One region of the Agarivorans sp. Z349TD_8 genome, then DNA from elsewhere that is predicted to be linked to it. Evidence: predicted binding sites of a transcription regulator. Region 1 holds the regulator's gene; the other holds the start of a gene.
The links. The regulator LexA, encoded in region 1, represses DNA repair genes until DNA is damaged. The targets are predictions, from matches to a motif close to TACTGTATNNNNATACAGTA.
Positions count from the first base shown of each region.

Region 2: a site for LexA is predicted at 3,451-3,470, ahead of ruvA (Holliday junction branch migration protein RuvA). Genes of this name have one in related genera too.

Region 1 is NZ_CP194037.2:4,421,902-4,438,325, forward strand. It holds gene ACRRS1_RS19975 (response regulator) at 1-613, shown strand, start outside; gene ACRRS1_RS19980 (ATP-binding protein) at 616-1,953, shown strand; gene trmL (tRNA (uridine(34)/cytosine(34)/5-carboxymethylaminomethyluridine(34)-2'-O)-methyltransferase TrmL) at 1,980-2,444, shown strand; gene dinF (MATE family efflux transporter DinF) at 2,622-3,965, opposite strand; gene cyoE (heme o synthase) at 4,125-5,036, opposite strand; gene ACRRS1_RS20000 (COX15/CtaA family protein) at 5,005-6,027, opposite strand; gene ACRRS1_RS20005 (hypothetical protein) at 6,058-6,582, opposite strand; gene ACRRS1_RS20010 (hypothetical protein) at 6,579-6,710, opposite strand; gene ACRRS1_RS20015 (SURF1 family protein) at 6,707-7,435, opposite strand; gene ACRRS1_RS20020 (DUF2909 family protein) at 7,428-7,631, shown strand; gene ACRRS1_RS20025 (cytochrome c oxidase subunit 3) at 7,640-8,515, opposite strand; gene ACRRS1_RS20030 (cytochrome c oxidase assembly protein) at 8,499-9,080, opposite strand; gene ctaD (cytochrome c oxidase subunit I) at 9,082-10,671, opposite strand; gene coxB (cytochrome c oxidase subunit II) at 10,775-11,842, opposite strand; gene lexA (transcriptional repressor LexA) at 12,192-12,833, opposite strand; one part of gene ACRRS1_RS20050 (IS3 family transposase) at 12,980-13,815, opposite strand; one part of gene ACRRS1_RS20050 (IS3 family transposase) at 13,815-14,064, opposite strand; gene ACRRS1_RS20055 (Fic family protein) at 14,441-15,790, opposite strand.
Region 2 is NZ_CP194037.2:2,295,161-2,311,584, reverse strand. It holds gene tolR (protein TolR) at 14-451, opposite strand; gene tolQ (protein TolQ) at 460-1,143, opposite strand; gene ybgC (tol-pal system-associated acyl-CoA thioesterase) at 1,133-1,531, opposite strand; gene ruvB (Holliday junction branch migration DNA helicase RuvB) at 1,705-2,712, opposite strand; gene ruvA (Holliday junction branch migration protein RuvA) at 2,728-3,348, opposite strand; gene ACRRS1_RS10470 (TetR/AcrR family transcriptional regulator) at 3,573-4,205, opposite strand; gene rssA (patatin-like phospholipase RssA) at 4,354-5,268, shown strand; gene ACRRS1_RS10460 (YeiH family protein) at 5,450-6,391, shown strand; gene ACRRS1_RS10455 (hypothetical protein) at 6,404-6,571, opposite strand; gene ACRRS1_RS10450 (hypothetical protein) at 6,753-7,196, shown strand; gene ACRRS1_RS10445 (lipase family protein) at 7,215-8,036, opposite strand; gene ACRRS1_RS10440 (hypothetical protein) at 8,127-8,687, opposite strand; gene ACRRS1_RS10435 (alpha/beta fold hydrolase) at 8,745-9,488, opposite strand; gene ACRRS1_RS10430 (DUF2817 domain-containing protein) at 9,533-10,543, opposite strand; gene ACRRS1_RS10425 (sensor histidine kinase) at 10,794-11,486, shown strand; gene ACRRS1_RS10420 (DNA repair protein) at 11,520-12,287, shown strand; gene ACRRS1_RS10415 (methylenetetrahydrofolate reductase) at 12,386-13,342, shown strand; gene topA (type I DNA topoisomerase) at 13,415-16,057, opposite strand; gene astB (N-succinylarginine dihydrolase) at 16,358-16,424, shown strand, end outside.

The DNA.
Region 1 (16,424 bases):
TGACTGTGAAGTATGCAACGATGGTCTGAGCGGCTTAAAGCAACTGCAACAAACAAGTTATGATTTAGTACTACTAGATGTGATGATGCCTGGGAAAAATGGCTTCGAAGTCTTAAAAGAGCTTCGCAAAGACAGCCAACAGCCGGTATTAATGCTCACCGCTAAAGGCGATGAAATTGACCGAGTCCTTGGCTTAGAGCTTGGCGCCGACGACTACCTAGCCAAGCCATTTAGTGAACGGGAATTATTGGCAAGGATCCGAGCCATCTTGCGCCGCACCCAAAACGCGCCCAGCTCTGAAGCACATGGCGATTTAATTTGCCATCAAGACTTAACACTGTCGGTTGCCAAACAACAGGCGCATTGTGAAGATGTTGAACTAGACCTCACCAGCACTGAATTACTGTTGTTGCAGCAACTGCTGGAGCATCCAGGCCAACTATTAGATAAGAATAAGCTGAATCAAACCGTATTAGGTAAACGGCTGCAGGCCTTCGACCGCAGCTTAGATATGCACATCAGCAATCTAAGAAAAAAAATCCCACCAAGAAAAGACCAACTCCCAAGAATAAAAACCGTGCGTGGTAAAGGTTACATGTGGTTGGAGTGGTAAACATGAAACGACTACTCAATAATCTATTTGTCAAAATATTCGTGTCCTTCTGGTTAATTTTGCTGATAACCGCCTTTGTGGCATTTAACATGTCACGACTGGTAAGCACCGATAACTTTGCGGCGCCGGAATGGGCACTGAAAAACTTACAAGACTTCGAACAGCGGATCCAAAACAACCCGAACAAAGCCTTCAATCAACGCCCCGCCCCGCATAGTGGCGGACGTTTTACCATGCCTTTTCTGGTCGATGAACAAGGCCTGGTGGTAAATCATCCGCAAGTAGACCGCGCCATACGCCGCTTTATTGCCAATCACGACCAGGTCAACAATCCACGGATTATGCTCGACCGTGATCGGGTGTTTATCGGACCAAGGGCAATCACCTTGGATGACAAAACCTACTTGCTTTACCTCGAGCGCCGCCGAAGCCCAGAGCTCATGAACAACCTGCTCCCGTTACACGGCTCTTCCCCCTGGGTTCTCGCAGGGGTAGCCATCCTGCTAAGTCTGGCACTGTGTTTCTTGCTGACCCGACATATTGTGAGTCCCCTCAAACGGCTACAGAGCGCTGCCAACAAGCTGTCACGGGGGCAATTAGACACCCAGCTGCCAGAAATTAATCGCGGTGACGAAATTGGTCAGCTCTCAGAAAGTTTACAACGCATGGTCGACACGCTGAATCAGGCGATTAGCAACCAACAACGTTTATTAAGTGATATATCTCACGAGCTGCGTTCACCACTCACCCGTCTCAATATGGCGCTGGCTTTACACAAAAAACGCCAAAGCAGTAGTGCCGAAGTCGAACGCATCGAACGTGAATCACAGCGTTTGGCCGAGATGATTAACGCCTTATTATCCCTATCAAGAATGCAAGTAAACGCGCAACGACAGCAAGCTCAGCTCGATGAACTCATGATTGATTTAGTCGATGATTGCAACTTCGAAGCGGAACAACTGAGTAAGAAATTTAAGGCCACATATCCTGAACATTTAAGTTTGCTTTGTTACCCGCAATTACTCAGCTCCGCCTTAGAAAACATCTGCCGCAATGCGTTAAAGTACGCCGAACAGCAAGTTACGCTTGAGGCCAGCATCGAGCAACAGTACTTAGTCATTGTCATCCGGGATGATGGTCCGGGGATTGACGAGAGTGAATTAGACAATATTTTCCGCCCCTTCTATCGCTGTGGCGAAGCACGCGATCGAGATAGTGGTGGTGTTGGCCTCGGCTTAGCGATTGCCGAATCGGCGATTCGCCAGCATGGTGGCAGTATTAGTGCGCATAATCATTCCGGTAAAGGGCTGGAAGTTAGCCTACGCTTGCCACTACAATAGCGCTTTTGCAACGACTGGGACCGACCATGATTAATATTGTGCTATTTGAACCCGAAATTCCGCAAAACACTGGCGCAATTATCCGTTTAGCGGCCAATAGTGGCTGCAGTTTGCATCTAATCGAGCCCTTGGGTTTCGCCTGGGACGACAAAAAAGTAAAACGCGCAGGGTTGGATTATCACGAATTTGCCGAAGTGAAACGCCATGCCAACTATCAGGCTTTTCTAGAGAGCGAACAACCAGCACGCTTGTTGGCTTGCACCACCAAAGGCAGCGGGTTTCATAGCGACTTTCAATTTGCCGAGAATGACTATCTGATGTTTGGCCCAGAAACGCGGGGCTTGCCCGATGCGATTTTAAGCCAAATTGACAGCACTTATCGATTACGGATCCCGATGTTAGCCAATAGCCGTAGTATGAATTTATCGAATGCGGTTTCAGTATTTGCCTACGAGGCTTGGCGTCAGTTGGGATATCACAACGCGGTTTAGCAAACCACCCCTGCGAAATGAAAATGAATAAACAACAGCAATCAACCAGAGAGTGGTTTATTGCTGTTGTATTCCCCTCAGCAACAGTGCTGCAAAATCCTCGTCTTGCTCACTCATCAATTGATGGCTGGATTAACATTGACCGGTCAAATCCCGTTGTCGCTAGGCCCCGAAGATTCATCCCACTGGCGTGGCTTTAAACCACCAATGTCGATTTAAGGCCAGTCGATAAGTGTAGGCTAAACTTAAGCCCCGGGCAGCCATAAAGCTGCACATGGCGAGCCACAAAGCATGGTTCCCCCAATCTTGGCTCAACCACCATACTGGGAAAAATACCCCAACACTGGCCAACAACATCGAATTACGCATCATTTTGCCTTCCGCTGTCGCAATAAAGATGCCATCAAAAATAAAGCACCATACCGCGGCCACAGGCAGCACGAACATCCAAGCCAAGTATTGATTAGCGGTCGCTCTAATCTCGCTAATATCGGTGAGAAGATTGATTAAGCTGGGACCAAATAAATAGAAACCAAGACTAAACAACAAAGCGAATATTGCGGCTAACAGTAAACAATCGTTTATCACCCCAACAAACTGGGCTCTATCTTGAGCTCCCTTGGCTTTCCCCGCTAAGGCTTCCACCGCATAGGCGACCCCATCGAGAGCAAAAGAGACAAACATCAGAAAATTAAGCAGTACCGCATTGGCCGCCACAATATTTTCACCCAGCCGGCTGCCTTGAAACGTCATAAAAGCAAAACAGAGCTGCAAACTTAAAGAGCGAAAGAAAATATCCAGATTAAGACGCAGTAAACGGCTAAATTGATCGAAGGCTAAGCCCCTGAGTGCCGTAGCAATGTCGGTCATACTCAGCCCCAAGCGGGTTAAGGATTGACGGCACAAATATAAGCCCAGAGCAAGACTAAGGTAGTCGGCGATGACAGTGGCTAAGGCGGCGCCCTGCACCTTCATATCCAAGCCCAAGACCAGCCAAAGGTCTAAGCCAATGTTCAATGAATTCCCGACGATGAGTAATACCATTGGAGCACGGGCATTTTGTAAGCCCAGTAAACAACCTAACAACACCAAATTTAGCAGTGCCGCTGGGGCGCCCCAGATCCGTGTTGAAAAATACTCGGCGGCGTAGTGCAAACTAAGTTCCCCACCACCAGCCAAACTCAAGCCTAGCGACAAAATTGGCTGCTGAAACAACACTAATAAACAACCGAGTAACACAGCCAGTAAGACCGAACTCAACGCGACCTTCAGCAACGCGGTCATATCAGCCAAACCCACTGCCTGAGCAACCAGCCCGGTGGTCGACATTCGCAAAAAGCCACATAGCCAATATACGAGGCTGATCATCATTGAACCCAGCGCAACCCCAGCCAGATAATGCGCTTGGTCTAAATGACCAATTACAGCGGTATCCACCAAGCCTAACAAAGGAATAGTAATGTTCGATAAAATCATTGGTAAAGCGATGGCGGCGATCGCCTTAAGTCGGACAGATCTCATGACTACTTAGCGTTAATAAACCAAAATTCAGTGTAAAAGTTACCCCGCAGTGGAGCAACTCTTAAAACCGAATCAAGACAAATAAGCAATCACTCACCCAATCGTCCTAACACTCAACCAAGATAAATCAAGGCTGGCAGCCTTTGACTTTAGCCCAGACTATAACAAGGAAAATAGCCAATGATCCGCGAGCAGGGCCAAAAACAACAACATCAGATACACGATGGAAAAACCGAATAGGCGCATCGCGTCGGTGTGGTTATCGCCGCCATATAAACGCCAAGCGAGTTGAATAAAGCGCAGGTTCAACAGACAGCTGAAGGCCAAATACAGGCTGCCGCTCATGCCGACCAAAAATGGTAGCCAAGCCACTGCAAACAGCAATACGCTGTACATCAAGATCAACAATTTGGTAAAAGCCACCCCATGGGTCACCGGCAACATCGGAATATTCACCTTAGCATATTCTTTACGCCGAGCGATGGCAAGGGCCCAGAAATGTGGCGGTGTCCAAGTAAAGATCAACATCACCAACAATAAAGGCTCAGCCGAAATACTATTATTAACCGCCGTCCAGCCGAGTAAAGGTGGCATCGCTCCTGCTAAGCCACCAATCACGATATTTTGGGGAGTGGCACGCTTTAACCACAAGGTATAAACCACTGCATAACCCACCAAACTGGCGGCAGTTAACCAAGCGGTCAAGGGATTAACCCCAAAGTACAACAGCACAAAACCCAATACCGACAGAGCCGAAGCCCATAGTAGCGCCAAATAATTGGATACTGCGCCAGTGGGCAGCGGACGTCCCTGAGTTCGCCCCATTTTGGCGTCGGCTTCACTATCGATGTAGTGATTAAAAGCCGCCGCGCCTGCCGCCATTAAACCGATCCCAAGATTCCCCAGCAATAAGGCCTGCCAAGGCGGTAAACCAGAAGTCGCTAAACAGGCTCCGACCACCGCCGTTAATACAATCAGTGCCACCACCTTGGGTTTGGTCAGCTTATACAGCGCTCGCCAATTAATATTGATTAAGGGTTTAGACCAGCTTAGGGTATTCAACTTCGCCATAAAGCCTCTCCTTCTCGCGCGGCGCAGTCACGCCGCCCTTTTGATAACACGCCAATAGCAGACTCAGCGCACTCAATAACAACAACGCGGCCACTAAGTTGTGTGCCACCGCCACCAACAAGGGTAGCTGCCACCAAACATTGGCCAGCCCCAACCCCAACTGAGTGAATAATACCAACAGTAAACGCGAGGCGCGGCGACGCTCTAGCGCGCTGCTCGGGCGTAGCAAATAACTCATGGCGAGCAGCAACCAATATAAGGCGGTAACGCCAGCCCATATTCGGTGACTTACATGCACTGTGACCCGCTCGGGATGACTCAATACACCAAATTCATAATTGCCGGTAGGGGAATGAGGCAGGGGATCGAAGGCCTTTAACTGATAAAGCTGCTGCCAGTCTTCATGGCACAGCGGAAAGCCCTGACAAGAAATAGCTGCATAATTGGCCGAAGTCCAGCCACCAAGGGCCAGTTGCAGCACCAATATTGCCAAGCCCAAAACCAGCGGCCAGATCCGCGATCGCGATTTAGCAGGCGGATATTTAACCCGGTTATACCAGCAAAACAATAGTGCTAACACCGAGAAGCCCCCCAGCAAATGACCCATTACGATTAAGGGCATTAAGCCCTTGGTAACGGTGAGCATCCCCAAAATAGCTTGAAAACCAATCAACAAGCAAACCAACAAAGCGATGCCTCGCTGTTGTTTGCGCCAGCAAGCGCAGCCCGCTAAAGCCAGCACTAATAAACCCAGCGCACCGGCAAAATAACGATGGATCATTTCATGCCAAGCTTTCTGTCTTTCTAAGGGACGCTCGGGGAAATGGACCGCTGCATGCTGTAATTGTGCTTCAGTTTGCGGCACCGCAAAATGCCCGTAGCAACCAGGCCAATCCGGGCAACCCAAACCCGCATCGGTGAGACGGGTAAAAGCGCCAAGGCCAATCACCACTAGGGCCAATAACATTGCAGCCATTAATCCTTTTTGCATTGTCATCCTCCTCTGCTCAGCCCCCCTCTTTTATTGGTAACGGGAGTTTTTAATCAAACGCTGCAGGTCGGAAATAAGCCCCTTTACCTGCGTATAACCTTGCTGTGGCTGATAGCTCATAATGACCCAGCCTGTAGGATCGACCACCAACCAGCGTTGATCGTATTGTGCCCAAGCTTGCTGCTGGTTATTGGCCAAGCTCAATGCAGCAATCTGGGTCTCCTCAACCAAGCTCGAACCTTCATCTAAAGCGGCGGCCTTGGTCAGCAAGGCCAAGCGCTGGGTCTTTTGCTTGGCTATCCCTAAAGCCATCCAAGCCTTGGAGAGCAGCTGGAATTGCTGCAGACAATCCTGCTCACAGGGTTTGGCCACCACCTGCGCAATCGACCACTTCCCCTGCGGATAATCACTCAATTGCACTGGCGGCTCTAGCCATTCGCCATGGCTTAAGGTACCCCGCTCAAACCACCCCATTTTTAGCACTAACCAAGCCAACAGTATCGGCACCAAAAACACCGCCACTAACTTGAGCATAGTTTTCTGTTGGCTGATCATCGCAACTCCTTCACATAACTGCGTTTGATGAAATCAATATTGAACAAGCTGTCAGCCCTGCCATTTACAGGCAGAGGTAACAAGAATACTGCCGCTAACTTGAGCACAGTTTGCGATTGGCTGCTCATCGCGACTCCTTTCCGTAGCTACGTTTAAGGAAGTAAATACTAAAGCCGCACGCCACTACCGCCATCAATAGCCATTGCAAGGCATAGGCCTGATGCTTTTGCACGGGCATTGCAATTAACTGTTGCGGCGAAGTGTCAATTTGGCGATCCAAGATAAACGGCAGTAAGTGAATTCCCCATTGCTGGGCAAGACCCGCGAGGTTGAGCTGCTGAGCGCGTAAACCTTGTGGTAATACCTCTAACCACTGCTGTGAATTGGCCAATATCGGTAAGCTAATATAACGAAGTCGATAAACTTCGGCCTGCTGATCTCCCTCGACTGGCCACAGCAGTTGCTGGCGATCATAACTGGCTGGTTGCCAGCCTTGGCGGATCAAAACCTTACCTTGTGCAGTTTGCGCCAATGAATATAAATCGTAACCCACTCGGCCCTGCTGAATTTGATTGTCTAACCATAGGCGCGGACCAAGCACTTTAAGCTCGCCCGGGGTCACTAATTGAAAAGCCTTGCCGCCCTGCGCCACCGCCTCAGCTAAACTAATAATTTGCTGTGATTGCTGCTGATACTGATCTAACAAAACTTGCTTTTGCTCCGCCCGTTGCCATTGCCATAAGCTAAGCTTGAGCATAAGTGCGATGAGCGCCACCATCAGCACAACAAACGACAGTAGCCGATAAGACACTGGTTTTTTATTCATCGATGAAGAGAGCTTAGTGATGTTCATAAAAATAGTGATTACCGTATTTATCCTAATTGTGATGCTTAATATGCTGATGGCGCTGCGGGTAATGCTTAAAGGCGGTGATAAACCAATGAGTCATTACCTTGGGCGACGTTTGCTATTCAGCGTGCTAATTATCGCCCTGATCTTACTTGCCCTCGCCACTGGCCTTATTCAACCTCATCCTCGCCCCTACTAAACGGACACTTACAACACGTAAACAAATAGAAATAGGCACAACCACACCACATCAACAAAGTGCCAATACCAACTGGCCGCCATAAACGCAAAATGTTTATCGCCACTAAAATGCCCCTTTAAAACCCGCAGCAGCATCACCGTTAACATCAAGGCACCAAGGGTGACGTGTAAACCGTGAAAACCAGTGAGCAAGAAGAAAGTATTACCGTAAATACCGGAGTCTAAACGCAAGTCCAATTCCTGATAGGCATGTAGGTATTCTTCAACTTGAAAAAACAAAAAGGAAAAGCCCAATACCAAGGTGAGGGCTAACCACAACTTCAAGGACGTGCGTTTATCTTTTTCTAAACTGACATGAGCGAAATGCAAGGTAACTGAAGATGTCACCAAAATAAGTGTATTCAACAATGGTAAGCCGTACCAACCCATGGCCTCAGTTTGGATCCCCCCAGGGGTATCGAGTAATGGCCAAATGGCTTCAAACTCAGGCCACAATACCGCTGCGGTCATGGCATTATTGCCGGCACCGCCAAGCCACGGCACCGCAATCATTCGGGCATAAAACAAAGCGCCAAAGAAGGCACCAAAAAACATCACCTCAGAGAAAATAAACCAGCTCATGCCTTGGCGAAACGAGCGATCCATTTGCGCGCTATAGTGGCCTTGCATGCTTTCGCTAATCACATTGCCAAACCAGCCAAACAGCATGCTAATCAGCACCACAAAACCACAGCCTAAGATCCACAAACCATAGTTAAGTTCTGAGCCCATTTGTTGTACTGTAAAGCCCGCCCCCATCGCGGTTAAAAATAAGCCCACAGCCCCCATAATTGGCCACACGCTCTGGGCGGGAACATAATATTTTTCATAAGGCTGCGTCATTGCTCTGCTCTCCATCGGCACGCTGTTGCGCCGTATTGCTCAGCTCCGGCTCATCCGCACTAACCGCAAATAAGGTGTAAGCCAAAGTGATGGTGGTAATGTCTCTGGGTAACTCTGGATCGATATAAAAATTCAGCGGCATCGTTTGCCGCTGCCCCGGGGTAAGCGTTTGCTGTTGAAAACAAAAACAGCTGATCTTTTTAAAATGATTGGCCGCCAAACCGGGGCTGACCGAAGGTACCGCTTGCACCGTGGTAGTCAGGGCACTCTGATTGGTCGCGCTAAAGTCAACCAATAGGCTTTCCCCTGGGTGAACCTTAATTCGATTTACGGTCGCGCCAAATTGCCAATTTAAGGCGCGCGGTACATAGGTGATAAACTCCACCGTGACACTGCGTTTCTGAGGTGCAATAGTGCTTAACTCACTGGCCTGATTGGCGGTTTTACCATTAATCCCTGTCACCTTACAAAACACATCGTAAAGCGGAACCAAAGCAAAACCAAAGCCGAACATCGCCACCACCACCAATAGCAGCCGAAGCACTAAACGGCGGTGGGCAGCCATGTTATTTAATCTCCGGCGGCGTAGTAAAACTATGGTAGGGCGCAGGTGATGGCAAATTATCCCACTCTAAACCTTCCGCGCCTTCCCAAGGCTTCGCTGGCGCAGGCTCACCGCTGCGAATACACTTGATCACCAGATACAGGAAGATAAATTGTGACAAACCAAAGGCGAAGCCACCAATACTGACGATGGCATTCACATCGGCAAATTGCAGCGCATAGTCGGGAATACGCCGCGGCATACCACTTAGACCAAGAAAGTGCATCGGGAAAAACAATACATTCACCGATATCAGCGAGCACCAAAAATGCAGGCGCCCCAGCCCCTCGTCATACATCTTGCCACTCCATTTCGGCAGCCAATAATAGGTGGCCGCCATAATCGAGAAGATAGCCCCCGTCACCAACACATAGTGAAAATGCGCCACCACAAAATAAGTATCATGGTATTGAAAATCCACTGGCGTGATCGCCAGCATCAAACCAGAGAAACCGCCAATGGTAAAAAGTACGATAAAGGCCACGGCAAATAGCATCGGCGTTTCAAACGTCAGGCTGCCGCGCCACATGGTGGCAACCCAATTGAAGACCTTAACCCCGGTTGGCACCGAGATCAGCATGGTACAAAACATAAAGAATAACTCGGCTTCCACCGGCATCCCCGTGGTAAACATATGGTGGGCCCAAACCACAAAACTTAAACCGGCAATCGAGGCAGTGGCATACACCATCGATGCATAACCAAAGAGTTTCTTCCGAGAAAAAGCGGGAATAATCGCCGAAATAATGCCAAATGAAGGCAAAATCATGATGTACACTTCGGGGTGGCCGAAGAACCAGAAAATATGCTGAAACAATACTGGATCGCCCCCGCCTGCGGCATCGAAGAACGAAGTGCCGAAGTATTTATCGGTAAGCACCATGGTCACAGCTCCCGCCAACACCGGCATCACCGCAATCAACAAGAAGGCGGTGATCAACCAAGTCCAAACGAACAAGGGTAATTTCATATAAGTCATACCGGGGGCACGCAAATTCATGATGGTCACAATCACATTAATCGCGCCCATAATGGAGCTGATCCCCATGATATGTACCGAAAACACAAATAAGGCGGTGCTATCGGGACTATATTTGGTGGAAAGTGGCGCGTAAAACGTCCAACCAAAGTTAGGCCCACCCCCCTCCATAAATAACGAGGCTAATAACATGGTAAAAGCGAAGGGTAAGATCCAAAAGCTCCAGTTATTCATACGAGGCAAGGCCATATCGGGAGCGCCAATCATCATCGGTACCAACCAATTAGCTAAGCCAGTAAAGGCGGGCATCACCGCGCCAAACACCATGATTAAGCCGTGCATGGTGGTCATTTGATTAAAAAAGTTTGGCTCCACCAATTGCAGGCCCGGCTGGAATAGCTCTGCACGGATCACCATCGCCATCGCGCCGCCGGTAATAAACATGGCAAAGCTAAACCACAAATACATTGAGCCAATGTCTTTGTGGTTGGTGGTTAATACCCAGCGCAATAAGCCACGCGGTGCGTGGTGATGTTCTACCTGTTGCGGGTTAAGCTCCGTGGTCGCGCTCATCTAACTCTCCCTTCTATTGCCTATTGCGCCGCGTCGTGTCGTACTTGAACATGGCAACGTCCTTAGTCGTTCCGCTATCACCAATCGATTTATCCAACCATGGCTACTTGGCCGCGTCTTGTACTGCCGCGACATCCTTAGCCTGCACCATATCGCCCGTATCATTCCCCCAAGCATTCCGCTCGTAGCTAATAACTGCCGCTAATTCTTTCAGACCGAGTTGCTTACCAAAGGCCTGCATCGCGGTTCCTGCCACCCCATGCACCACCATGTCGATATGTTGGTTCACATCACCGGTCGCAACTGGGCTGCCTTTTAAGGCAGGGAATACCCCTGGCAGGCCTTCTCCATTGGCTTGGTGGCAGGCGGCGCAAGTCTTCTCATAAACGCTTTTGCCTAAGGACATCAGCTCCTCGTTATCCATGGTCAACGCCACCATGGCCAACTCTTGTTGCTGCTTCTCTACGTAAGCGGCTTCGGCCTGAGCCAACCAAGCAAGGTACTCCTCCTGAGGTTTGGCAATCACCACAATCGGCATAAAGCCGTGGTCTTTACCGCAAAGTTCGGCACATTGGCCGCGGTAAATCCCCGGCTGGTCAATTTTGGTCCAGGCCTCGTTAATAAAACCCGGATTAGCATCTTTTTTGACCGCAAAGTCGGGTACCCACCAAGAGTGGATCACATCCTCCGAAGTCATTAAAAAACGAACCTTCTTGCCGACTGGCAGCACCAGTGGATGATCTACTTCCAATAAGTAGTTATCGCGCTTAGCAAGCTTGCCCTGTACTTGCTTCATATCCGAGGCCAAAACGCTGTAGTATTCCAGCTCATGATCAAAATAGCGGTAGTGCCACTTCCACTGCGAACCAGTGACTTGAATAGTGAGATCGGCATCGGAAGGATCTTCCATCGCTAATAAGGTTTTTGTGGCAGGAATCGCCATGCCGATCAAAATGATGAAGGGAATTATCGTCCAGACAATTTCAACTTTGGTGCTCTCATGAAATTGTGCGGCAACGGCTCCCTTGGACTTTCGATGATGAAAAATCGCCCAGAACATCACCCCAAACACCACCAGCCCAATGACACAACATATATAAAAAATAGTCATGTGCAAGCCGTAAACCTGCTCACTAATGGCGGTGACACCAGGGCGTAAATTGAACGACATCGTTTGTTGTGCCCATGCTTGATTCACCCAACATGCCAGCAATACTAGCGGTATCCATCGGCCCACAGCGCTCTCCTTTGCTCGTAGCCAAGGCCGGTCACTTCATTGCAAACATCGCTGCTTACAATAATAAAGTGGCCGCAAAATAAGGGAAAACTCCCTTCCCAAAGCAGCAAGGCTTCGCAATTAAAATACCTTACTGCTTATAAAATAGACGCTTAGTTAAATAATTGTAAAGATAATGTTATAAATATAGACATTTAAAATAAAAGCTGTGAAGTAAACGACAAAAGCCCAAATTGCTATAATTTGGGCTTTAAAAAGAAGGGAACTTAGTTTTAGGGAGTAACTACATCCAGTCTGCGGTACGGATGATCCCCACCGCTAAACCTTCAATATCAACACTTTGATACTCTAAATCAACTTCGATAGTTGAAAGCGCTTCGTTCTCGGGATGCAGGTAGACCATTTTTCCGTCACGTTGAAAGCGCTTCACAGTGACTTCATCGTCTAAGCGCGCCACCACCACCTGACCATTATGCACATCGTTGGTTTTATGCACTGCTAATAAATCGCCATCCATAATTCCGATGTCTTTCATGCTCATGCCCTGCACCCGCAACAGATAATCGGCATGCGGATGAAACAAATTAGCATCGACCGCATAGTGCGACTCAACATGTTGTTGTGCCAAAATAGGGGCACCTGCGGCCACTTGTCCAATCAGCGGCAAGCCGATTTCTTCTGGCTCGTCATTCGCGGCATTAGCAGGTAAATGGTCTTCGCTAATACGGATCCCGCGCGAAGCGCCGGGGATCATCTCAATCACCCCTTTTTTAGCTAAGGCGCGTAAATGTTCTTCGGCAGCATTGGCCGAGCGAAAGCCCAGCTCTTTGGCGATTTCAGCGCGAGTTGGCGGCATGCCTGTGTCTTGAATGTTACGACGGATCAATTCAAACACTTCGGTTTGACGGGGCGTTAAGGGTTTCATAATCTACCTGTAAGTTTATACAGCACACTGTTAGTATATACAGCATGATTAATGAAGCAAGGTTTTATCTCGAATCAACAGCTTAAGTGTAGGTTTCAGTTTCATTGGGTAATCCTCCCATTATTAACCGCATTTATTCGTAGAATTCATGCTGCCGTTTTTAGTGGTGGGAACCCTCCATTTGCAAGGTGTGGTCGTTGATGATTGTAGAACCATAACCATTGGGTCGCCCGATCTTGAACCTCTTCAAGTGTGTCAAACAAATACTTACTCACTAAGCCAAACCTCATAGTACGGTTGAACCTTTCTATATACGCGTTTTGTTGTGGGTTCCCTGGCTGAATATAATCGATTCGAATGTCGTGGTTGTTGGCCCATTTAATAAACGCATGGCTAATGAACTCAGGACCATTGTCGCAGCGGATCGCAACAGGTTTGGTTCGTTGTTCGATGAGCTGCTCTAAGATCCGAGTGACTCGTACTGTGGGCATTGAAAAATCAGGTTCTGACGCCAGACCTTCACGTTTGTAATCATCTATCACATTGAATAAACGGTACTTCCGGCCATCAGATAGCTGATCATGCATAAAGTCCACGGACCAAACTTGGTTTGTTTTAATCGGCTCTTTAAGAGGCTCTGGCGTATGGCGATTCAGGCGTCGTTTTGGCCTAATACGTAAGTTTAGAGCCAATTCGCAGTAGATCCGATAAACCCGCTTATGGTTCCATGTATACCCTTTAACGTTCCGCAAATGGTGAAAACACAGGCCAAAGCCCCAGTCAGAGCAGTCTTCACTGTTGCACAGCGTTACTAACTCTTGAGCTATCAACTCATTCTCAGGTTGAAGCTTCGATTTATAGCGATAGCAGGTCTCGCTGATCCCAAACCAATAGCATGCACTTTTAATGCTGATGTGATAGTTCGCCACCGAACGCTGAGCCATCAATCGACGCTCACAGGGCTTCACCACTTTTTTGCCATCGCCTCTGAGATCACCTCTGCTTTAAGGCGTTCTTCCGCATACATCTTTTTAAGCCGTCGATTTTCATCTTCGAGTTCTTTCATCCGCGCCATAAGGGATGCGTCCATACCACCGTATTTCGAACGCCACTTGTAAAAGGTTGCGTTGCTCATTCCATGCTCACGACAGAGCTCAGGAACAGGTGTACCAGCCTCAGCCTGCTTGAGAATAGATAAGATCTGACTGTCCGTGTAACGTGACTTTTTCATGTTGAATCTCCTGTATTTACTATACGAGAAAATTCTACTTTTGCATGGGATTAATTTTCGGGGGGATTACCATTGGAACTCTTACCGCTACTTTGAAACTACACCCGCTACTTTGAAACTACACCCGATATTTTGTGACGCCATCACAAATAAGCAGAGGTTGGGATAAAGAAGGATACGAAAAGTCTAGCCAACTCATTTTTGGACAGAAGCTTTTCAGTGGCTTTGCTAATTTAGTTGCCATTGAATTAGTTCAGATATCGCAAAGTACCTTAGTGAAGTGTTCAGTATTGCAGATACTGACCAATTCAGATTAAGTGTCTGCTCGACACCTATCTTCTCCTTATTGTTAAGTGTTTTTGCACTGATACCAATTCTAATCAATCTTAAGGCGTGACCTAAGGTTTCTTGGAGCTATATATCCCATTTGACGCCCTTTAATTGGATGTTTAATCAGCAACCCAAGCTTCGACAACTTATCTAAATACGCTCTGGCGGCTGTCGATGATACATTAAACTCTACCTGACACTCCTTTACAGTAAACTCTCGCCCTGCATCTTCTAGAGCTTTTTTTATGATAGTAATATGGGGGAGTTTGAACTCATTAAAGTAAGGCGACTTATGTATATCCAAGCGGGTTTTTTGAATTTCATCAATTTTATTTTGAATATACTTTGTAAAATTCTCTAGCGCGCGAATTATGATATTCATATTGAAATCAATGAAGTGAGTGACATCAAAGTGATCTGTTTCTGTTTTCACAAATGCACGTGCGTATTTATTCTTTGAACTTTTTAGCAACGATGAAATTGACACATATTGGAAATTGTCATAACCACTTTTAAGCAAGAACCAATAAAACAAAGCTCTCGCCGTTCTGCCGTTACCATCACTGAAAGGATGAATATAACCGACCATAAAATGAAGAATTATGGCTTTGACAATTGGATGTATGAATTCATTATCTAGGTGCTCTGTATTTGCGAATTCACATAATCTATAAAGAAGCCCACCCAACTTATCCGCATCTGGTGCTTCATGAATAGTTTCATTATATAAAACGTCTTTTACCGCTATCGGTGTATTCCTGATCATTCCCGCAATATGATCATTCTCACACACATTCTGCGTAGCAACTTGATTAAAACGCTGAATTAGTTCAATCGATAACGGCTCGTCAATTACACTTTTAGCATATGTCATTAGTTGATAATTATTAACAATCATCTTTTCTGAGAAATCTCTAGGCTCTCTACCTGTTGAAAGCATTTCTTTAGCAACAGGTCTTGTTGTCGCTGCCCCTTCTAGCTGTGCGCTAGTTATGGCTTCTTCCATGATAAGACTGGCTGACAAGAACCCTTGTCGATTACCAACACCTAGCTCTAAGTGCTTTAAAGTAGAAAGACGCTCAATCTTATGCATCTTAGCCATGAGAGAAGACGGGCTATAGCGCAAAAGTTCGAGCTTACCATCGGTATCATAAGCAAATAATTTATCAACAGTTTCTAAGTTTCTACGGAGCTTTAGTACAAACCATGCCGCTTGCTTATGCTCTTTGAATTGAGGGGTTCTGGTAATAAACTCATCCCATGATAAGTAATCCCCCTTTGAACTAAATCCGCAAAGTTTTGGCTCTACTAGCGACCACATATCTTGTGGAAGTAAAGCTAATTCATTCTCTCTTTGCGAAGGTGGTACCTCAATACCAAAGATCTTTTTTTTCATAATCTCTAAACAAAGTTTAAAATTAAGTTGGTTTAATCATGGTACACAGAAAAAACAATAGTGCAAGGGATTGATTGGAAAGACTCCTAAGCATTGATATTACTTGGTTGAACAAGAGTTGGAGGGAGATTATTTCAGATAATTATAACTATACCAAGTAAATTGATATGTTCTTTTAACCACCAACTGTAGGGAATTTTTCTAGTGTGAGCTGTGAGTATAAATATTGGTTTGCACCTAACAAATGAAACTAACCTAGTCTTTTACACAGTCGATTAGCTCTCCTAAGCCAAATCAATGTTAACGAAACATGTATGAGCTTTTACTCCAACTCGAAATGGGGCAAAACTGAGTTAGAAAGGGTTTATATGTGCTGTTTTTTGACCGTAAAAAATGACGCTCAAATGTAGGGAAATTTGTAGTTTTTTCGCATCAACGCAAGCAAACATAAGAAATTGAAAATTAAATAAAAATATAAAAAATAGTTACACCTGCACTAAGATTTATTTCACTGTTAAGTGAATTTTTAGTACTAAATTTCGGTGTTAAGCGGAATTTTTCAGCTTTTTTCAATGTGCTTAAACGGAAAACTAAACATGAACCCGCGTAATAACTACAACCGATTTTCTAAATA
Region 2 (16,424 bases), 2.1 Mb from region 1:
TGCTAATCCTAATTTAGTTGTTTTCAGGTTGGGTCATAAGGCCAACCGATGGTACACCTGCATTTTGCAGCAGTACCATTAAATTGATGATTTGCTCATAACGAACGTTCTTATCCCCGCGAACCACTACTGGTATTTTAGGGTCAAGCTGTAAATGCGCCATTACCAAGGCTTGCAGATCATCGCCCGACAAAACTTCAGTAGCTGATTGAGAGTCATTCCCCGTATCTAAGTAATATTGCCCACTTTCAGTGACCGTCGCCACTAGCGGCGGTTTACTATCTTCTGGCAAAGCCTCGGCACTCGCTTGTGGCAAATCAACTTTGACCCCTTGGGTAATCAAAGGCGCTGTCACCATAAAAATAATCAATAGCACCAACATCACATCGATATAAGGTACCACGTTGATTTCAGCAACCAAGCGGCGCTTGGGGCGTTGGTAATAATTCACGACGCCTCCTAATTTGTACCACTGTGGGTTTGGCGATGCAGAATACTTGAAAACTCTTCCATAAAGTTGGCGTAATTATGTTCTAACTTACCAACGCCCGTAGAAAAACGGTTAAAAGCGATCACAGCAGGAATCGCCGCAAACAATCCCATCGCAGTTGCAATCAGTGCTTCGGCAATCCCGGGAGCAACCATATTTAAACTGGCTTGCTGAACTTCTCCCAGAGCGATAAAAGCATTCATAATCCCCCACACCGTACCAAATAAGCCAATATAGGGGCTAATAGAACCAATCGTTGCCAACATCGGCAACTGATTCTCTAAAGCCTCGACTTCGCGGGACAAGGAGACTCGCATGCTCCGATAAGTACCATCCATCACCGCATCGGGACTTCGATTTCCCGATTTATGTAGACGAACATACTCTCTAAAACCAGAATGAAATATCTGTTCCATACCTTGCAGATGCTCGGCTCTAGCATTACTTTCTTGATAGAGCTTATTGAGGTCAATGCCAGACCAAAATTTCTTTTCGAAACTATCACTGGCAGTTTTTGCCGACTTCAAGATTTTATTACGATTAATAATCATCGCCCAAGAATAAACCGACATGCTCAATAGCAGCAGCATGACAAATTTAACCAGTAAGCTCGCCTGCCAAAACAAGCCAATAAATGACATATCAGAATGCACCGAGTAAATCCTCTTTTAATTGATCGGGAATGGCCGTGGCCTTCATTGACGACAATGTGACGCAAGCAACGGTAACCATTCCATGGGCAATAACTTGTTGGTCAGCATTTTTAATCGTTTGCTCAAACACCATGCTGGCTCGTTTCATATTTTCAATACGAGTTTCAACCGTGAGTACTTGATTAAAACGAGCTGGTAGTTTGTAGTCAATTTGCAGCGCTCGAACCACAAAACATAGATCTTGCGCCATCAAACGGTCTTGTTCGTAACCTAATTCTCGCAACCATTCGGTACGACCTCGTTCGAAATACTTAATATGATTTGCGTGATAAACAACCCCACCCGCATCAGTATCTTCGTAATACACTCGAACCCTTAAAACCGACATTACACCTACCTAAGTATTTCAATTAGAAAATACTATACACAGGCAAGTGCTTAAGGTTAAGACTCAAACCATTTAATTTGAACAATTGCGATACAAATTTCGGCCAACGGCTTAAAAATGAACACATTAAGCCGTTTTATTGACTTGCCTGTCGCCGATAAACGACAGCATTTCTAACGTTTAGGTAAATCTAAACCAAGGTGCAAATAGGCACGGTCGCTGGCGATCCGTCCGCGAGGAGTACGTTGCAGATAACCCTGTTGAATTAAGAAAGGTTCAAGTACATCTTCAATGGTTTCTTTATCTTCACCGATAGCTGCGGCTAAGTTATCTAAGCCAACAGGGCCACCGCCAAAAGTATCAGTAATGGCAAGCAACAATTTGGTATCCATATAATCAAAGCCAGCACTATCGACACTAAGCAAATCCAAAGCTTGTGCTGCGATTTCTTGAGTGACTTTGCCATCAAATTTTACATCGGCAAAATCTCGAACCCGACGTAACAGGCGATTCGCGATCCGCGGCGTACCACGTGAGCGACGAGCCACTTCCCAAGCACCCGCTTCATCCAAGGTTAAATTCAAATAATGAGCGCTGCGCTTCACAATATCAGCCAAATCATCAGTTTTATAAAACTCTAAGCGTTGCACAATCCCAAAACGATCTCTAAGTGGTGAGGTTAACATTCCCGCTCGAGTGGTTGCACCAATTAAGGTGAACGGCGGCAAATCAAGTTTGATAGAACGCGCGGCTGGCCCCTCACCAATCATAATATCCAACTGATAATCTTCCATTGCCGGATAAAGGATCTCTTCAACAACTGCACTTAAACGATGAATCTCGTCGATAAATAACACATCGCCAGGTTCTAAATTAGTTAACAGTGCCGCTAAGTCTCCCGCTTTTTCAAGCACTGGGCCGGAAGTGGTTTTAATATTCACTTCAAGTTCGTTCGCCACAATATTCGCAAGCGTCGTTTTGCCCAAACCTGGCGGGCCAAAAATCAATAAATGATCCAAGGCATCTTCACGGCGGCGCGTGGCTTCAATAAAGATTTCCAATTGCTCAACAACCGCCTGTTGGCCGGTATAATCACCTAAGCGTTTTGGCCGAATAGCCCGATCGACGGTTTCTTCTTCTGCAACGGGCAAGGCTGCTACCAAACGATCTGCTTCTATCATCTTTTGAACCTTAAATTATAATGCAGCCTTAAGGGCTTCACGGATCAACTGTTCACTGCTCATACCCGACTGCCATACTAGCTTCACGAGTTTTTCAGCTTGAACGCCTTTATAACCCAGCGATTCTAAGGCTGCAACGGCTTCTTCTTTGGGATCGGTAGCAGGACTCAGCGGTAGATCGCCATTGGCTGTAATACCATCGCTTAATGGCGTAGCTGGTGGTTCTGCATGCCAGTTTTTCAAACGATCTTTCATCTCGACCAATAGCCGTTCAGCCGTCTTTTTGCCGATCCCAGGAACTTTTACCAAGCTGGATAAATCTTCATGTTTTACCGCATAGACAAATTGTTCACAGCTGAGTCCTGACAAGATGGCCAGCGCCACTTTTGGACCTATTCCATTCACCTTAATCAACTCGCGAAACAAGGCGCGCGAAGATTTATCATGAAAACCATAAAGCAACTGAGCATCTTCACGAACAATAAAATGGGTCAGTAAACGCACTGGCTCGCCCAATTCGGGCAATTGATAGAAGCAATTCATGGGTAACTGGATCTCGTAACCCACGCCAGCTACGTCGACTAACACAAAAGGCGGTACTTTTTCTTCTAAAATACCTTTGATAGTGGCTATCACTAAGATGACTCCGTCTAAATACAATACCAGCTAACTCACCTGAGTAAGTCAATCATAAAGCTGGCACACTACGCTGATAAATTGAAGCTAGCTTAACTCAAAGACTGGATATTTATCCAGTCTTTCTCCGTATTCGAAGCGGATTTTGCGCAAAACGATTCATAAATAGCGGCTTAAAATCAAAGTAGCACAGAACTTAACCACGATAGCGACTCAGGTATCTATTAATTTTTAAACAGTCCACGAGCCAACAAAGCAATGTTATGTTCTGCCAGTTTCAATAATTTATCTTTTGGCAGACTAATGTGATTGGCCTGCAATAAACGCTCCGGGATCAAAAACGGAAAGACCATTAAACTCATAAAGCTCAACTGAGCTAATTCAGCATCAACCCCTTCCGCAAAAGAGCCCTCTGCCGCTAAACGTTGAAATAGGCCCTTCCCCAACAAACGGCCAAGATTTTGCAAAATTAAATTCAATTGCTCGAGACTTTCATGGTTGCCGGGCATACTTGCCAACTGAAAGATTAGCTTCGGAAAATGAGGATTATCGGCCATCGTTTGATAATAAATACGCATTAAGTCATTTAAGCTGCGGCTGCCTAGCTGCGCCGTAACCTGCTGTAAAGTAGCAAACACCGGACTGGATACCGAGCTTAGCATTTCGCCAAATAGACCAGCCTTAGATCCGAAATAGTAAGCAATTAAGGCAGGATCTAATTGCGCCTGCTTACCAATCATCCTCAACGACACTCGGTCATAGTCAAACTCAATAAATAACGCTGTTGCCACCTCTAATAACCGTTGCCGGGCTTGACTCTCACCTTTCGGTCGACCGACTTTATTTTTTGAATTCATTACTTTTTCCTATTCATCAGCTATAGAATAGTTTACTGAATAGCTACACAAATCACCTCATATATTGGCACAATTAACTCAATATAAAACGGTGAAAACGACTTGTTTCGCGTCATTAATATGTGCATCACCCCCGAGGAGGTAGTCCATGGCCAAACGAAAAGACAGAGTGATCGGCTTAGCACTTGGCAGTGGAGCCGCCAGAGGATGGGCTCACTTAGGCGTAATTTTGGCATTACGTGAGATGGGGATCCGTCCACACCTAGTCGCAGGCTGCTCCATTGGAGCTCTTGTTGGCGCGGCTTATGCATGCCAACGTGTCGACCAATTAACCAACTGGGCGCTAGGATTATCTAGTTGGCAAGTATTCAACCTTATGGACTTTTCGTTCTATAAAGGGGGGCTATTAACTGGTGAAAAAGTGTTTAACGCCGCCGAGCAATATATTGGACGTAGCAATATTGAGCAATTAAGTATTCCCTTTGGTGCTATCGCAACAGAGTTGGGATCGGGGAAAGAAGTGTGGCTGCAGCAAGGCCGAGTCCGCGATGCGGTCCGCTCTTCCTGTGCCATGCCAGGCTTAATGGCTCCTTACCAGCTGAATAATCAATGGTTGGTGGATGGCGCTTTAGTCAATCCCGTTCCTGTTTCGCTATGCAGAGCCATGGGCGCCGATGTGGTGATTGCTGTCAACCTAAATAGTGACAAGTCTCACCTCGATAACTTCGACGATGAGCTTAAAGATAGCACTAATGAACACGACCAACCCTTCTTACGCTTATTGGGCGGAGGTAAAGAATTTTTAACATCAATGCTGGCAAGCATCAAACAGAATAATGATGATCGGTCACCAGGAATGATCGGCGTTATGTCGACCTCAATTAATATTATGCAAGAGCGCCTTACCCGGGCCCGTATGGCCGGCGATCCACCTGATATTTTGTTAAACCCTAAATTAGGTAGTATTAGTGTGATGGATTTCCACCGCGCCGAAGAAGCGATTCAAGAAGGACGGCGAGTCACCGAGTTACTACAACCACATATCGAAGAAGAATTGAGATAAAAACAGCTATATTGATCTAGGAATATTATTGATTACTTTAATCAATAATATTGATAACGACAAATTAACTTCTATTAAATCAATTATTAATGGTCAATTATTGCTTTTTTTCAGGTCTTAATTAGCCATTTAACTAAACCATCAGTGCTCTATAATAAAACTTCACAGTTAGGGGCACGTTATGCTGAACAAATTAAAACTTTTATCGACTAATGATTATCTATGTATTGCGGTTGCTTTATCAGTATTAACCCCTTGGGTAAATGGGCCGGGAGCGCTGATTATTGGTGCATGTTTAGCCAGTTTAGGCTTGACGCCAAACAACATAAATATCGGCATAGTCACCAAGCGTTTGTTAGCCATTTCCGTAGTTGGCCTTGGCTTTGGCATTTCTATCGAGCAAGCCATTGAATATACCCAAGCAGGCTTTGGTTTAATTGTTGGCTCTATCGCCTTTACCTTATGTTTAGGTTTTGTGGTCGCAAAGTTGCTAAAAGTAGAGCGAAAAACGGCTTATCTCATTTCTGTGGGTACCGCGATTTGTGGCGGTAGCGCAATTGCCGCGGTTTCTCCCGCGATAAAGGCCAACAGCAAGCAGATTTCCTTAGCCTTAGCCACCGTATTTATTCTCAACGCTTGTGCTTTATTTATCTTTCCACTGCTAGGACACTTACTTCACCTCAGCCAAGTCCAATTTGGTTACTGGGCGGCGATTGCCATTCATGATACGTCTTCTGTAGTCGGCGCTGCCGCAAGTTATGGAGACCAAGCCTTAAACGTTGCTACCACCGTCAAGCTGGCAAGAGCTCTATGGATCATTCCAGTGGCCTTAATTAGCGCGGTATTATTTAAAGAAAAAGACGGTAAGCTTTCGGTACCTTACTTCATTTTGTTTTATATCTTAGCAATGTTGGTCAGTAACTATGTGCCAATATTTGAGTCACTTTATCAAGGTTTATTTAAGGTATCGAAACAACTACTCGGGGTTTGTCTGTTTTTCATTGGTTATGGGCTTACCACAAAAAATATTCAAGCGGCTGGGATGAAACCCTTACTATTAGGCCTTAGCCTATGGTTTAGCATTGCTAGCGCATCATTACTGATTATCCTCGCTTATTATTAACATCGACGATGTTCAGCTTTCATGACTGGCTTTTTCATCCTTAGCTTTAAGCTTGCTAGCCAAAATCAACAGTAAGCTAAGGAAAGCCAAAGATTCAAAAATCAAACGCATCAACTCGCCACTAAAGACCGATAGTAATAAAAATAAAGGGATAAGTATCCACAACAGAGTCTGTAACATATTGGCTCCTCATTTAAGCAAGCTAAGCTTAAACCAATCAAAGGCCGTAACAAATTCCGAATATCCATAAGCTAGTTCACTCGGGTATAAGTGAGAGGCAGACGCAAAAAGTAACAAATATTAGACTTACATCACGTTTTTGTTAAAATCGTCAGCAATTATTGAAATTAATGGCAGAAACATGCTTCAAACATTGCTCTACAGAATACTATTTCCTTTCATCATCGTAATACTCGCTATTATCCTACTGATATTGGAAATGCAAAAAGTTACCCTTGCCGAATTTTATGGAAAGCAGCTTAGCCTTAAAGAATACCTCAATTGGTTTTCTACTCATCCCGTGAATACCATCGATGTACTCGAGGTATTGCGTGCACGACAACCCAATACTCACGGTGGCAATAGTAAAGACTGGTGTCCAAATATTCATTCTGAGAAGGGCTTTATTAGCATCAGCTATCTAGGTGACCAAGCGATTTGTTGTAGCTTAGGTAAGGGGCAACGTTACGTTTATTATAAAGAAAATGAACAAGAACTGACGATACTCTGTGGCCGCTGGCCTCGAACCGAGACCCTCACGATTAACAAAGCACAACTGAAGTCAGCGCGCGCTTATGCGAACTGATGGAATACTTTTTTGCAGTTAATGCTCGTCAAAATAATCTTTATTTCGAATATATTTACGCATGTAATGATAAGTAAAAGGCAACAGCATCCAGCTAATTAGCGACTTCGACATTCGATACCAAGTGGGCGTATTCTCATATATTTTCTCATCATGTAACCACAGCATCCTCCCGACATGCCAGTAAACAAAAGGCAAAGGCGGTAAGAAAGTCACAATATCTAAGTCACAACAGATTCGATAGGTTTTACGATGAAGTTTATAGTGACGCTTAAAATTCCACAGTCCGGTGGCTGGCTGACCGAAAGTTACCACCCGCTTCACTTTTTTGGGATATTTACGCTCTAAGCGATCGGCGACTAAAACCGCCATTGCACCGCCAGAGGAATGTCCCGTCAAAGTGATTTTTTTCCCTTGTGTCATCAGTGGCAATAATACTGACTCCAGACGCTGGTAGACACTGCACTTCTGTTTCCCTCGGTTTGGATCACAACTCATTTGCTCCAATAACTGTAAATAGCCCCAATGCACATGGTAGTAAACATGCTCAAACTGATAACGTCTGGGGATAAAAGCCAAATTAACCAGCCAATCTAATAGATTGGTAGAACCACGAAATACCACAATCACTTCACTCTTATCGGGTTTCCACAATACCCGCGTGGTTGAGCGTCCCCAACGGTCAAATATCTCTTGGTAACGATAATTATCCAACTGATCTTGCATCTTACCTAGCGCCGAAGGATAAGCCAGACGGCAAAGCACCGCATAACGTTCATACTGATAACGCTTTAGTTTTTTAAGCTTAAAGTTCGTTTCAAGTGCAAGTGAAGAGTCCAAACAGTAAATCCCGATAAAATGGTTCGCCTTATTGAACCACAGCTCTCGGTCTACAATATGACAGTTAGATGAAGCCCTTAATAAAAGGGCCTATTTATGCTCGTCTCGAGACATTTGAGCATAATAATCAAGCCAAAACTGCTGTGCTCGCTGGGGTTCGGGTAACACAGCTTGCCAGCGATAATCATTGGCAAATTTATGCAACACAAAAAAACTGAGCGCTTGACTGCCGCGGCCCTGATTGACTTCAAATTTTCCCCAGGCCGAAGCAAAAGTCGTTAATGGCGGAAATATCATCTGTAGCTCAGCTGTCGAACAAGCGAGCTCTGAGCTTGGAAAATCAACCATATAAGACAACTCAAGCCAGTTCTGAGTTTGACTAAGCTGTTGCAACTGCTGAGTAATGATTTGATCTAGGGTCAATTGCACTGCCACTAAACGACCGCTTAACTGCTGAAACGTATCAGACAAACAACTTGAACTAGTTGGTAAGGTGATCTTATAGCGACCATCTGCGGAGAGCTGAACTGACTGAGCCTGATCAATTGTCAAACTTAATAAAGGATAAGCACCTTCGATTACCTTTAGCGATAGCTGATTCGCGAAACCAAAAGGACTAAACAACAAAAAAGCAATCATCCATTTCAACATCATCATTCCTTAGGCGTTGATATTCACAAGGCATCTTAGTACAAGCTAGTTGAGCCGCTAGCTTGGGTCAACCAAACTTAACCAAGAGCTCAATTGATTCACCGTCCACTCCGCGTCATCTAGCGGTAAATCATGACCAGCACTTGGATGCTGCTTATGCTCACATTGCCAATGAGTCGCCAATACCTCACTACAACGGCAATCAACCAGCTTATCTTGGCGACTACTGAGGAGCAAAGTAGCCACTTTAGGTTTATCGGTACAACGAAACCGAGCGGCTGCCCAAAGCTGCCGCAAACTATTTTGCCAAGTCACCGGATACTGCTCTGACCAACTCAACCAACGCACTAATACACCTAAATGTTGCATAGGGGCACAACTGGTTAACTGTAAAATTTTGAGCTGACGCTGGAAGCGATTAACCGTGAAAAGTATCGACAAAATCTTGCCCAAGCTTTGCCAACGCAAACGTTGATAAAAAGGAGAAAAGCTGGCGTTGCTAGAATTAATCAAAGTTATTGAATTTATTTCTTCAGGGAAATGGGCTTGCCAGTCAACGGCAACCATCCCACCTAAAGAGATGGCGACAACATCAATTTTGTCGGTATTGAGCGAGCTTAAACGTAACTGTATACGCAAACTTTGACGCATCGCCGTAATAGAGCGAGGGCTGCGCAAGTGGACTAAATGACCATTCCCCGGAAGATTAAAACTCAACACCGTCCGGTTTGGAAACTGGGCTTGCAATTGTTCCGCAAAATCCCCCCAGTGACGACGTTCTCTGATCAAGCCTCGTAGCAATAATATAACCCTACCCGACCGACTTACAAGATGGTTTGATGATACTAGTACCACAGTTTCCTCGCTGCATGTTTCGCCGACGCCAAGCCGTCGACCTGATCGAAGCTTTGCCATGAATAACTCACATTAATTAAAAACTCCATCAGTACCAAGTGTCGCCGCATGACTCTTTGCACCCGATGCGGCTTCATTGGATGATACAAACCTAAACCACTAAAAACCTGCAAAGGGTTTTTCTTGAGCCATCGCCAAGATCCCATTTCTAAAGTAAGAGGAAGAAATATGCCGGGCCATGATAAAGATTGCTGATAGCAATAATCCCAGAGATCACCGTGGCACCGATAATGTTTGGTCTGCGGCTCAAACAAGTAATTCTGATGTGGGTAACTGGCAAAAAAAATTTCCCTTAGGCGATAAACCCAAGCAATATCATCGATAGGCTCAGCAGCTGATTTTGCATAGGGAAACCAGATCCTATCCGCATGACCAAAACCACTATGGCAATCGAGCACTAAGCTAAAAGGCCGTCCATATAAGTGCTGCTGAACAAATTGACACAAGGCCGCAGCCTCTTGCTGCATCGGTTGATTAACAGCACCACGATACCAAGGCAGGCGAGCACTTAAACGCTGCCCACCAACCATCCAAGTGGCGCCACACTCGGCGACTGCCGGAGAGTTTCGCATTAAGTCCACGCCCTCTGCGTTGGCTCGCCGCTGTAATAACATCCCCACTGGATTTACGATGGGAATAAATAACAATTGCATATGTAACAGCAAATTTTGCAACTGCTGATCCCAAGCCAAGCGAGTGAACAAATTATGCATAAAAGACAACACCACTTGGCTGCCAATACGCTCCACACCATGTACCCCAGCCACAAAACAAATCGCAGGGTCGCGTTTATTTTCGCTCCCTAAACGAATCGCCTGTACTGGATAATTAAAACCTTGGTACGTTATCGAGCTAATCGTCTCCACCCGTAACATACGTTGATGTTGAGCCAACAACGCTTGTAGTTGCTCCATCTCTGGAAAAAGAACTCGATTTAGCATCTTTATCTCTATCACGAAGGCTTGTGAATTACACTTAACCAACGGTGATGACAGCAAGATGACAATCATCCATGAAACCTAACTTTCTAAATTATTTAGCCACAAACTGTTCAGAACTAATACATCCAGAGTAAAACGTTTAATGAAGAGACCCAGCTTAAATAGACAATCTCTCCCTCACATGGATTCATTTTGGGATGCGGCTTGGTTTCAGTTACACTTGTATTGACAGCATAAAAAAGGAGCGACGATGCCGCTACACAACCAGCTAGATTTTTCGACCGTGTTAGCCACTGCCGTACACGATATGAAAAATTCATTGTGTATGTTAACCCAATCCACCGAAGCGATCGCTCTTCGTTCCAAACAGTTGGGTCGCGAAGATAGTGAAGAGCTATCGCGACTTCATTATGAAGTATCGCGTTTAAATGGTAGTTTGATGCAGTTGTTGGCTTTATATCGCTTCGAAAAAGAACAAATGCCAATGACCATTGAGGAGTGTTATATCGAAGATCTACTCAATGACATTTATTACAAAAACCAAACCTTTATCGAGCAGGCTAATATGAGCGTGCAAATCGAAGTAGAAGAAGGTTTAAGTTGGTATCTCGACGGCGTATTGGTAGATTACCTACTTAATGATATTGTAGTAAACGCACTACGCTACTCTAAAAAACAAATTAAAATTTCAGCGAAACAAGCCGATAGCTACTTATGTATTCAAATTGATGATGACGGCGATGGATTTCCCCAAGAGATTATCGATTTGGCCCACGCTGAATTAGCACCAAGTTTAGACTTTTTAAATAATCGTAGTGGCTTAGGTTTGTTTTTTGCGAAATTGATCGCTAAAGCACACATAAATTCAGGTAAAGAAGGTAGAATTGAACTAAATAATGGAGGCTTACTTGAAGGCAGCCGTTTTAGCTTATATCTCCCGTAGAACAAACATTTAGGATATTTTTTCGGTTAAATTATGGTATTTACCTTAATATTGCTCGGCGTCGGCACCCTACTATTTTTAGTCATCGGCTATAACATGGTGCAGCAGTTTAAACAAAAACAAGAAACAGAACGTCGCTTAGCCATTGCGAAGCAAAAAGCGATCATCAATGAAACCGAAGAATTATTATTACATTCTTCCATTCTTCCCTACAGTAAAGAATTGGTGGAAACCCTACACTCTCGTATTTTACAAGCCTTAAACCATATCCGTACTACCGATCCAACAGTCAAGGGCTTGAACAATCGTATTCGCGCCACCAAAGGGCAATTAAGCCAAATCAAAGGTTCAGGTGGCGAGGTCAGCGATAGTGCCTTCCGAGCCCCAGATACCGATAAAGATGCTTTACAAATGCTTCAAATTGTTAAAAAAATTCGTGCAGTGGTTCGCTCAGAACACGCCAAGGGCCGTTTAAATACTCAAGTATTCGTCTTAGAAGATCGCCGATTAGAGTTAATGCAACTAAAAATTAATATCGAGAACGCCTTAAAACGCGCCATTGAAGCTCAAGCACTACGCCAATGGGGCAGCGCTCGCCAATTACTCAACAAAAGTATTTCCGCACTGAGTAACATTTCTGATCGCGACGCCTACTTAGAACAAAAGCTCACCGACATGAAACGGATGAATTCGGAAATGAGTGAGAAGCTCAAATCGGCCAGTCAACAACAAGTACAAGACTTAGCCGAAAAAGAAACGGACGAGCTTGACGTCTTATTCCAGCCCAAGAAAAAATGGTAGTTCGGGCGGATTTTTAACGCGATCTCTTTCGCAACTGGGGATTTTTAGCTTTCGCTATGCGAAAATGAACCCAATTATTCCTATAAGCTTTACATATCATGCGCAAAACACTGCAACAAATCTCTAGTGATAGCTCCCATGGCGTCTACTTTATTGGTACGACGCCGCCCAAAAAAAACACCGATATAGAAAAAGTCAGCGCGATTGCAGACAAATTATTATCTCGTCTTGATGAACTGGATTATGACGGTTTGATTGTTTATGACATTCAAGATGAGAGTAGTCGAATTGATAAGCCTAGACCCTTTCCTTACATGCAAACCCATGACCCAAGGCTATATGCACAATTATTAATGCAAAAAAGCCAACGTTCGGTAATCACTTATAAGAGTGTCTCACAACGAAATGAAGCTGAGTTTGTAAACTGGCTAAAACAGGCCTGGCACCAATATGGAATTCGTGACTTAGTATTAGTAGGTAGCCCGGCAGCTAATTCGGAAATAAAGCTGAGCTTAGCGGACGCTTATCAAGCTTTAGCCAACCAAGCCCCAGAGTTTTACCTAGGCGGCGTGACCATTGCAGAGCGTCATGCGAAGAAAGGGGATGAACACCTTAGGTTACTGCACAAAATGGAACAAGGCTGCCGCTATTTTGTCTCACAAGCAGTGTATAACGCTCAAGCAACCATCGATATGTTAAGCCGCTATGCCCATCAATGTCGTGAAAACCAGCAGCAGCCACAGCGGATCATACTCACCTTTTCACCTTGCGGTAGTGCTAAAACCCTTGAGTTTATTGAATGGTTAGGGATTTCGGTTCCAGAAGCCACTAGTTTGCGTATTCTCAATGCAGAAAAACCGCTAAACGAATCAATTTTAATTTGCTACAACAATCTGGTGCAGATCTTAGAAACCTGCTTGCCCTTAGGGATCCCCTTGGGTTTAAATATCGAGAGTCTCACCAACCGCAAAGAAGAAATTGATGCTTCGATCCTGCTCTACAAATTACTAAAAGCCACTATGGATAAGAAGCTAGCACAACAACAATTACGATGAAATAAGCAGTTATTCTGAGCGAAAACAGCAATAATAAACATTAAAAAAGGAAGCTCTCGCTTCCTTTTTTATTTAATCCGCCTTCGCCGCTTTTGGCTTCTTACGTTTATCTTCAATCACCCATTTATTATCGGTAAAATAGGCCCGCCAACCAGTTGGTTTACCTTCCACCTCAGAACTTAAATATTGCTCTTTGGTTTTACGACTATAACGCACCAAAGTTTTGACCCCATCGGGATCTTCCGTTGGGCCATCGGCCAAATAGTAAAACTTCTCGGGTAAACGATCTTTAAAGCGTTTCAACTCTTCAACCAACGGCGCTCGAGTTTCACGCGAGCGTGGAAAGTTACTCGCCGCCATAAATATCCCTGAAGCCCCGTCACGCAATACAAAATAGGCATCGCTATTCACACAAGGTAACTCAGGCAAATGCACCGGATCTTCGCGTGGAGGTGCAACCTCGCCACTTTTTAATATCTTACGAGTATTACTACAATCTTCACCGGTACAAGCCATATACTTACCAAAACGGCCGGTGCGTAACTGCATATCATTGCCGCATTTCTCACACTCAACAATCGGCCCATCGTAACCTTTGATTTTAAAGCTACCTTGCTCAACCACGTACCCGTCACAATCTGGATTATTACCACAGACATGCAACTTACGAGTTTCATCGATGAGGTAACTATCCATCGCGGTCGCACAAATTGGACAACGTTCTTTCGCACGCAGAGCTTCTGTTTCTTGCTCTTCTACATTCGCCGCGACCGCTTCTTCTCCGGGGATAAGATTAATGGTGCATTTACAGCGCTCTTTGGGAGGGAGCGCATAACCAGAGCATCCTAAAAAGACCCCGGTACTGGCAGTACGGATCCCCATGGGACGTCCACAATCAGGACAACTAATGTCAGTGATGACGGGGGTATTGCTACGCATCCCATGCTCATCATCATCAGCCTTGCTTAATTGGCCTTTAAAGTTCTTATAAAATTCATTGAGAACCTGCTTCCATTCAAAGCTACCATCCGCAACTTCATCCAAGCGCTCTTCCATTTCAGCGGTAAAGTCGTAGCTCATCAGATTTTCAAAGCTTTCACATAGCCGTTCAGAAACAATTTCGCCCATTTTCTCCGCATAAAAACGACGACTTTCGGTACGCACGTAGCCCCGATCTTGAATTGTGGAAATAATCGATGCATAAGTTGAGGGCCGTCCAATACCACGTTTTTCCAACTCACGGACTAAGGAAGCTTCGTTAAAACGAGCCGGTGGTTTAGTAAAGTGCTGCTTAGAATCAAGCTCAACCAAGTTTAATACATCACCTTGGCTAACCGCTGGTAATACACCGTCTTCATCTTTTTTAGCTTTGCCTACCGGTTGTACTCGCGTCCAACCGTCAAAACGTAATATTTTACCCTTCGCTCGCAACTCAAACTGACCCGCACTCACTGTAACAGTGGTTGCGTCATATTGCGCATCGGTCATCTGACAAGCGACAAATTGACGCCATATAAGATCGTAAAGTTTCTTCGCATCAGCATCCACACCATCGATATGGTTCCCTAAGACGTTCACATCCGAAGGTCTAATCGCTTCGTGTGCTTCCTGGGCTCCTTGCTTGCTAGAATAACGCAAAGGATTTTCAGGAAGATAATCTGCCCCGTAATTATCGACGATATAGGCCCTACCAGCCTCCACAGCGTCGTTGCTCAAGTTTGTTGAGTCAGTACGCATATAGGTGATGTAACCCGCTTCATAGAGCCGCTGAGCCAACATCATCGTTCTTTTCACACCAAATCCAAGGCGAGTACTCGCTGCCTGCTGCAAGGTCGAGGTTATGTAGGGAGCTTTTGGCTTAGAACGAGTCGGTTTATCTTCACGCTTAGCAACTTTATAAGCCGCTGTTTTTAAACTACTTACTGCCGTAGAGGCTTGTTGTTGAGTAACAGGCTTAAAGGGCTGGCCATTTTCTTTGACAACTTCAAGACGAAAGTTTTTCGCTTGTTGGGTGGCTAAGTCAGCATGAATGTCCCAATACTCTTCTGGGACAAAAGCTTTAATTTCACGCTCCTTCTCCACCACAAGCCGAACCGCGACTGACTGCACTCGACCCGCCGATAAGCCACGAGCAATCTTTTTCCACAACAATGGAGAAACCATATAGCCAACCACTCGGTCAAGAAAACGGCGGGCTTGTTGGGCATTCACTCGATCCATATTCAGTTCACTGGGCTGAGAGAAGGCATCTTGAATCGCAGACTTGGTGATTTCGTTAAATACAACTCGCTTAAAGCGGCTGTCGTCACCCCCAATAATTTCTTTTAAGTGCCAAGCAATCGCCTCTCCTTCGCGGTCTAAATCGGTCGCGAGATAGATGGTGTCGGCATTTTCGGCGAGGGTTTTAAGCTCATTAACAACTTTTTCTTTGCCAGGAAGAATTTGGTAATTAGCTTGCCAATCTTTCTCCGGGTCAACGCCCATCCTAGACACTAAAGCCTTTTTGTCTTTTGCTTGCTTTAATTTGGCTTTTTCTTCTGCGCTTAAGCCTTTGGTAGAAATCGGTGCCGCCTTCTTTTTATTGGTGTTACTGCCGCTACTGGGCAAATCACGAATGTGGCCGACACTCGACTTCACCACGTATTGGCGGCCTAAGTATTTATTAATCGTTTTTGCTTTGGCTGGTGATTCCACGATGACCAGTGATTTACTCATATTCTTCTTATTACCGATTAAGTCCGTCAATTATCTTTGTACGGAGAGTAGCAGACAGTGTGTTCTTTTTAAAATTGCTCGAGACTCAGCATAGGTCAATAACTTTTTTAATTCTTTGGTTTATTGGGTGAATAATTAAGCACTCGACCAGCTAAAAACAAACTGATAACATCTGAAAGTCTCGTAATCGCGTAGAGTTATACGCTTGATTTTCTTTATATGCCAATATAAATAACCATTACTATAAAAATTTTCAATAAAAGATAACTCATTTTTGATGAGCGTACTGCAAGGAATATTATGAAACACTTCGAAGTTAATTTTGACGGTTTAGTGGGCCCTACCCACAACTATGCAGGACTGTCAT